3 regions of the Streptomyces sp. NPDC000345 genome follow, and region 1 is predicted to be linked to each of the others. Evidence: riboswitches for the same ligand, from Rfam matches in the RefSeq annotation. Region 1 holds a riboswitch; each other region holds the start of a gene.

Region 1 (2,192 bases):
GCGGCAGGCCTGCGCCTGCATGGCCTGCGCCCGACCGATCTCGGCCCCTTCCTTCGTCACGAACGAATTCAGGGACATGTTCTGCGCCTTGAAGGGGGCGACCTTCACCCCCTGCCGCACCAGCCACCGGCAGATGCCCGCCGTGACGACGCTCTTGCCGGCGTCGGAGGTGGTACCGGCGACCAGGAGACCCCCGCTCATGAGCTCCGCCCCTTCGCGATGTGGCGCGCGGCGACGGTGACGCCGAGCGCGAGCAGGCCGACACGGCGGGAGAGCCGTACGGCGCGTTCGATGTCGTGGACGACGACGGCACGTCCCGCCGTCCCGTTGAGCACGGGCCGGTGCTCCACCCGCCCGCCGTAGGACAGGGTCCCGCCCAGCCGCACCCCGAGCGCACCGGCGAAGGAGGCCTCCACGGGACCGGCGTTGGGACTGGGATGCAGGCGGGCGTCGTCCCGCCAGGCCCGTACGGCGGCGCGCGGCCGGTCGCCGGCGACGGCGGCGAGGACGGCGGTCAGCCGCGCCCCCGGCCACCCGGCGAGGTCGTCGAGCCGCGCGGAGGCCCACCCGAACCGCCGGTACCGGGCCGACCTGTGCCCGACCATCGCGTCGAGGGTGTTGACGGCCCGGAACCCGAGCAGCCCCGGCACCCCGCCCACGGCGCCCCACACCAGGGCGCCCACCACGGCGTCGGAGGTGTTCTCGGCGACGGACTCGACGACGGCCCGTGCGATCCCGTCGGCGTCGAGGGCCTGCGGATCCCGCCCGCACAGATGGGGCAGCCGGGCCCGCGCGCCCTCGACGTCCCCCGCCTCCAGGGCGCGCCCGACGGCGCGGGCCTCGCGGGCGAGCGAGGTCCCGCCCACCACGGCCCAGGTGGCGGCGGAGGCGAGAGCGACGCAAGCGGCCGGGGAACGCCGTACGGCCCGGTCGGCGACGGCCCCGAGGACCACGGCCCCACCGGCGCAGACGACGGTGTGCAGGGCGCCCCACCCGCGGTGGTCCCGCCACAGCACCCGCTCCACGGCTCCGGCGGCCCGCCCGAACGCGGCGACCGGATGTCCCCGGCGCGGATCACCGAGGAGCAGGTCACCGAGGAGGCCGAGGGCGGCGCCGTACGCGTGAACGCGATCGGCACGCATCGGCTCAGCCGGCCGCGGGGTCGGGCAGCGAGCTGGTGCTGTACCTCAACGGCCGAGCGAGCATGGCGATATGTCCTCACTCAGGGTGTCCACGCCCTGGTTCGACGAGACCGGCGGCGAGAGTTCCTGGCTCCCGGGGTGGTGCACCCCGGTGACAGTGGCGGGACCGCGCCGGATTCGCACCGGCTTCCTCTTCTGCCGCCGTACATGGCTCCGGCAGTCCACCATGGCCCCGGAAGGGCCGTCAACTTGCCGTTGACCTGCGAGGCTGGAGTGTGCTGAGCCCCACACAGGGGTGGTTCCGGAGGTCACGGAAAAGGGGTGCGGGACGGCGATCCGTCCCGCACCCCGAGGTGTCCGAGCTGGTGGGTCAGGCCACGATCAGGGAGATCCCGTACGCCACCGCCGCCGCGCAGGCCGCGAAGCACGCGTAGGCGCCGGTGACCGCGAGGGTGGCGGAGCCGCCCTGTTCCGCGGCGCGTTCCTGACGGGACAGGCCCATGATGCCGAGGGTGAAGAGGGCCACCAGGGCCACGGTGATCACGAGGCTGACGCCGAAGACGGAGCCGAGGGCCGCCCAGTCGATCTTCATGCTGCTTCTCTTCCTTCGTACCGGGTGGGCGGGTTCAGACCGCGGGGGCCGTGGGCTCGGTGGCCGTGGCGGCCGGGGAGGGGATGGTGGCCGTCAGGCCCTCGGTGACCGTGCCGGCCGGAGGCGGGGCGACGGCGGCGATCGCCGTGGTGACGACGCCCGCCGGCTCCTCGGTCTCGTTGACGTTCGACGCGTCCACGACCTCGCGGCGGGAGATCTTCCAGATCGCCGCGCTGGAGGTGACGAGGAAGACCGCGACGACCGCCGTGCCCCAGTCGCCCAGGTTCGTGACCGACTCGGCCAGCGCGCCCACCAGGGCGGCCGCCGGGAGCGTCAGGCCCCAGGCCACGAACATCCGGGTCGCCGTGGACCAGCGGACCACGCCGCCCTTGCGGCCCAGCCCCGCGCCCATCACCGAACCGGAGACGGAGTGCGTGGTGGAGAGGGAGAAGCCGAGG
Region 2 (2,192 bases), on a different contig from region 1:
ATCCGCATGTCCATAGCGAGACGTGTCACCGTGCGCCGCCTGCTGGGGACGGGCGCCGCTTCGCTCACCCTCTGCGCCGCCTCCGTCGCCGCCGCCTCCGGCGCCTGGGCCCACTCCGGCACCCCCGGCGGGGACGGCTGGAACACCGGCGGTCACTACCAGCCGGGCACCGGCGCGGGGACCGAGACGGGGACCGACCGCTGCCAGTTCTCGCTCGACGGCAAGAACTTCTTCGACTCGGTGCGGGTCGACGACCAGAACCTCAAGCCGACCCAGGACGGCAAGGTCCACGTCAGCGTCCGCACGGCCGGCGACGCGAGCACCTGCACCGCCTCCCTGGCCTCCTACCTCGCCCACGGCGCCACCTTCGGCACCTCCGGTGAGCAGGTCTTCGTCGACTTCGACTCGGTGACCGTCAAGCCCGGGCAGACCGACACGCTCGACATCTCCGTCCCCGACGCGGGCTGTTACGCGCAGATCGACCTCTACCGCGGTGCCGTGAAGTTCGACGGCAAGCTCGACGCGAAGGACGGCTTCGAGCACGGCGACCTGCCCAAGGGACCGGACCGGCCGGTCATCAAGGACAAGCTGATCGCCGCGTGGAACGGCGGGACGAAGGACTGCACGGTCACCGAGCAGCCGCCGTCGTCGTCCCCGCCGGCCGGCGGCGGTGAGTCGCCGTCGGCGCCCGCCTCCTCCGCCCCGCCGTCGGACTCGTCGTCCGAGAGCACGACCCCGTCGCCGACGGCGTCGGAGTCCGAGTCGGAGTCGGGCACCCCGGCCCCGTCCGCCTCCGAGTCGACCACCGCCCCCGCCACCACGCCCCACGGCGGCGGTGGCGACCTCGCCGAGACCGGCGCGAACAGCGCCACCCCGCTGATCGCGGGCGGCGCCGCCGCCCTGCTGCTCGGCGGCGCGGCGATCGTGGTGGCCACCCGCCGCCGCAGGGCGACCCGCGCCTGACCCGCAGCTCTCCGCCCCGGCCGCCCCGGCACCCTCGTGGAGCCGGGGCGGCCGTACGTTACGGTGGGCGGGTCGTGGTGTTCGGGAATCCGGTGCGACACCGGAGCGGCCCTCGCCACTGTGATCGGGGAGTCCCCGGCCCGAGTCCCCCCGCGGGACAGCCACTGGCCGTCATGAGACGGCCGGGAAGGCGGGCCGGAGGCGTCGACACCCGCAGCCAGGAGACCGGCCACGGCATCTCACGAAGTGATCCACGAGGTGCTGGAGCGTGACCGCATGACCGAGCCCGTCGCCCTGCCCGGAGCCGCCGCCTTCCGATGGCGGCGCGAGGACACCGTCAGGACGGCGGGGCTGATGGCCGCCATAGCCGGCCTGCACGTACTGGCCTTCGGCATCCTCTTCCTGCTCGTCGCGCCCGGTCACTACGAGGTCGGGAACAAGGCCTTCGGCATCGGACTCGGCGTCACCGCCTACACCCTCGGCATGCGGCACGCCTTCGACGCCGACCACATCGCCGCGATCGACAACACCACCCGCAAGCTGATGGCGGACGGCAAGCGGCCGGTGTCGGTGGGGTTCTGGTTCGCCCTCGGGCACTCCAGCGTGGTCGTGCTCCTCGCCGCGCTCATCGCCGGCGGCACCCGGCTCGCCGGCACGGTGATGAACGAGGACTCACGCACCCACCAGGTCCTCGGCTTCCTCGGCACGACCGTCTCCGGCACGTTCCTCTACCTCATCGCCGCCCTCAACCTCGTCGCCCTGACGGGGATCCTGCGCGTCTTCCGGGCGATGCGGTCGGGGACGTACGACGAGCGGGAGCTGGAACAGCACCTGGACTCCCGCGGGTTCATGAACCGGATCCTCGGCCGGCTGACCAAGTCCGTCTCCCGGCCCGGGCAGATGTTCCCGCTCGGCTTCCTCTTCGGACTCGGCTTCGACACCGCCACCGAAGTCACCCTGATGGTGATGGCGGGCTCCGGGGCGGCGGCCGGACTGCCCTGGTACGCGATCCTCTGCCTGCCCCTCCTGTTCGCCGCCGGGATGAGCCTCTTCGACACCCTCGACGGCACCTTCATGAACTTCGCCTACCAGTGGGCGTTCTCCCACCCCGTCCGCAAGGTCTTCTACAACCTCGCCATCACCGGACTGTCCGTCGCCGTCGCCTTCTTCATCGGCACGATCGAGCTGGTCGGCGTCCTGCACGAGAAGTTCGGCCTGACGGACGGCGT
Region 3 (2,192 bases), on a different contig from region 1:
TCTCCAGGTAGACCGCGGCCGCGCCCTTGCGCCGGCCGCCCTGGTTCACGGCGGCGACGGAGGCGTCCAGGGTCTTCAGGAACGGGACGATGCCGTTGGAGTGCCCGTTGGTGCCGCGGATCAGCGAACCGCGGCTGCGGATCCGGGAGTACGACAGCCCGATGCCGCCGGCGTGCTTGGAGAGCCGGGCCACCTGGTGGTAGCGGTCGTAGATCGAGTCCAGCTCGTCCAGCGGGGAGTCGAGGAGGTAGCAGGACGACATCTGGGGGTGCCGGGTGCCGGAGTTGAAGAGGGTGGGGGAGGACGGCAGGTAGTCGAGGCGGCTCATGAGCCCGTAGAGCGCCGCGACCTCGTCCAGGGCGCGGGTGGTGTCGTCCTCGGCGAGACCGCAGGCCACCCGCAGCAGGAAGTGCTGGGGCGTCTCGACGACCTTGCGGGTGTGCGGGTGCCGCAGCAGGTAGCGGCTGTGCAGGGTGCGGAGCCCGAAGTAGCCGAAGCGGTCGTCGGCGGCCGGGTCGGTCAGCGCGTCCAGCCGGGCCGCGTGCAGCCGGACGAAGTCGGCGGTGCGGTCGGCGATGAGGCCCTCGCGGTGACCGACGGCGACGGACCCGGTGAACGAGGTGACGCCCTGGGAGGCGGCCTCCGTGGCGATGCTGATCGTCAGCAGCCGGGCGGCCAGCCGGGAGTAGGCGGGGTCCTCGGAGATCAGGCCGGCGGCCGCCTCCGTGGCCAGCTCGCGCAGCTCCGTCTCGTCCGCCCCGGCGGACCGGCCGCGCAGCGCGGCGGCGGCGACCCGGCCGGGGTCGGCGTCGGGGAGGTCGGCGGTCAGCTCGGTCAGGGTCCGCAGCAGCGCGGCACCGGGACCGTCGGTTTCCGGCAGGACGGCTGAGACCGGATCGGCTGGCGCGATGGTCACGTGGGGCTCTCCCTCGCTCGGCAGGGGGCCTGGCGCGGAGCAGGGGGCAGCACACGAGCGCACGCAGCGTCGCGCCCACCGGCCCACTCCACGAGGCCCGGACGTCAAGGCACCCGAGCCGGACGGCCGGGTGCGCTGCCGACAGGTCCTCGGACTGGACAGGCGTGCGGACACGGGTGGGTACACACGCAAGTACACCGTTGCGGGACAGTTCCGGATTCGCACCGGATTCCCCTGCGGCGACAGCGAGCATGAGCATACATCTTGTGCTCACCCGTCACGCCACCCCCAGATGTTGTGTCGGGGTGGTTTCAGAGTGTCAACTTGTAGGTGAGGAGAGTGATGTCGTCCAGGTGCGGCACGGGATTCCAGTCCCGCTCCGGTGTGCGGACGAAGCCGAGGCGCTCGTAGAGGCGGTGGGCGGCGTGCATGGCGCGCTGGGTCGACAGGACGACGGCGGTGCGGCCCTCCATGGCCCGGGCGCGGTCGACACAGCTCCGCACGAGGGCCTCACCGGCGCCCCGGCCCCGTGCCTCGCGCGCGACGGCGAGCGCCCTGATCTCCGTCTCGCCGGGACGGGCGATGTCGGCGACGGGACCGGGGCCGGGGACGAAGGTGACTCCGCCGAGGAGCCGGTCGCCCTCCACGGCCACGAGGACCTCGGCGGCGGCCGCGCGCCCGGCCACGTCCTTCAGCACGGGCAGGTACTCGTCGCCCTCTCCGTAGTCGAGCAGGCCGTCTTCGAGGTAGGCACGGGCCGTCATCTCGCCGAGGGCGGCGTACTCGGCGGGTTCCGCTTGCCTGATCCGGATGTCCATGGCGCGCAGTGTGCCCCATGCACACGACGGCGGGCCGCCGGATTTCCCGGCGGTCCGCCACGGTCCTGCCCAGGCCCTGGTGTGACGACAGGGCCTAGTGGGACGCTCCGGCGGTCGCCGGCGGCAGCTCCACCTGTACCCCCGGGTCCCCGGCGTCCGCCGTGTAGTCCTGCGGCCTGGTCTCGTCGATGCCCTCGGGAGCCTTCACGGCCTTGAGGGCGAAGGTCAGGACCACGGTCACGACGACATTGAGGACGAACGCGGTGAGACCGATGTAGCCGATCTCGCCGATGCCCGGGATCTCCTTCGCCGAGCCGCCGAAGTGCTTCTGGGTGGGGGAGGCGACGCCGTACGCGGCGACCGTGCCGTAGACCATGCCGACCGCCCAGCCCGCGAGCAGCGCCCAGCGGTGGAACCAGCGGGTGAACAGGCCACCGACCAGGGCCGGGAAGGTCTGC

The links. Region 1 has a riboswitch for cobalamin ahead of ACFY30_RS20395 (cobalamin biosynthesis protein). Riboswitches for the same ligand answer to the same signal wherever they lie in the genome.
Region 2: another riboswitch for cobalamin. It lies ahead of ACFY30_RS15855 (HoxN/HupN/NixA family nickel/cobalt transporter); the one in region 1 lies ahead of ACFY30_RS20395 (cobalamin biosynthesis protein).
Region 3: another riboswitch for cobalamin. It lies ahead of ACFY30_RS00955 (ribonucleoside-diphosphate reductase subunit alpha); the one in region 1 lies ahead of ACFY30_RS20395 (cobalamin biosynthesis protein).

What each region holds. Positions count from the first base shown of each region.
Region 1 is NZ_JBIAZE010000008.1:62,774-64,965, reverse strand. It holds gene ACFY30_RS20400 (cobyric acid synthase) at 1-201, opposite strand, end outside; gene ACFY30_RS20395 (cobalamin biosynthesis protein) at 198-1,142, opposite strand; cobalamin riboswitch at 1,240-1,383, opposite strand; gene ACFY30_RS20390 (hypothetical protein) at 1,513-1,734, opposite strand; gene ACFY30_RS20385 (anion permease) at 1,769-2,192, opposite strand, start outside.
Region 2 is NZ_JBIAZE010000006.1:23,614-25,805, reverse strand. It holds gene ACFY30_RS15860 (LAETG motif-containing sortase-dependent surface protein) at 7-963, shown strand; cobalamin riboswitch at 1,022-1,212, shown strand; gene ACFY30_RS15855 (HoxN/HupN/NixA family nickel/cobalt transporter) at 1,240-2,192, shown strand, end outside.
Region 3 is NZ_JBIAZE010000001.1:200,847-203,038, reverse strand. It holds gene ACFY30_RS00955 (ribonucleoside-diphosphate reductase subunit alpha) at 1-916, opposite strand, end outside; cobalamin riboswitch at 1,039-1,188, opposite strand; gene ACFY30_RS00950 (GNAT family N-acetyltransferase) at 1,228-1,734, opposite strand; gene mctP (monocarboxylate uptake permease MctP) at 1,829-2,192, opposite strand, start outside.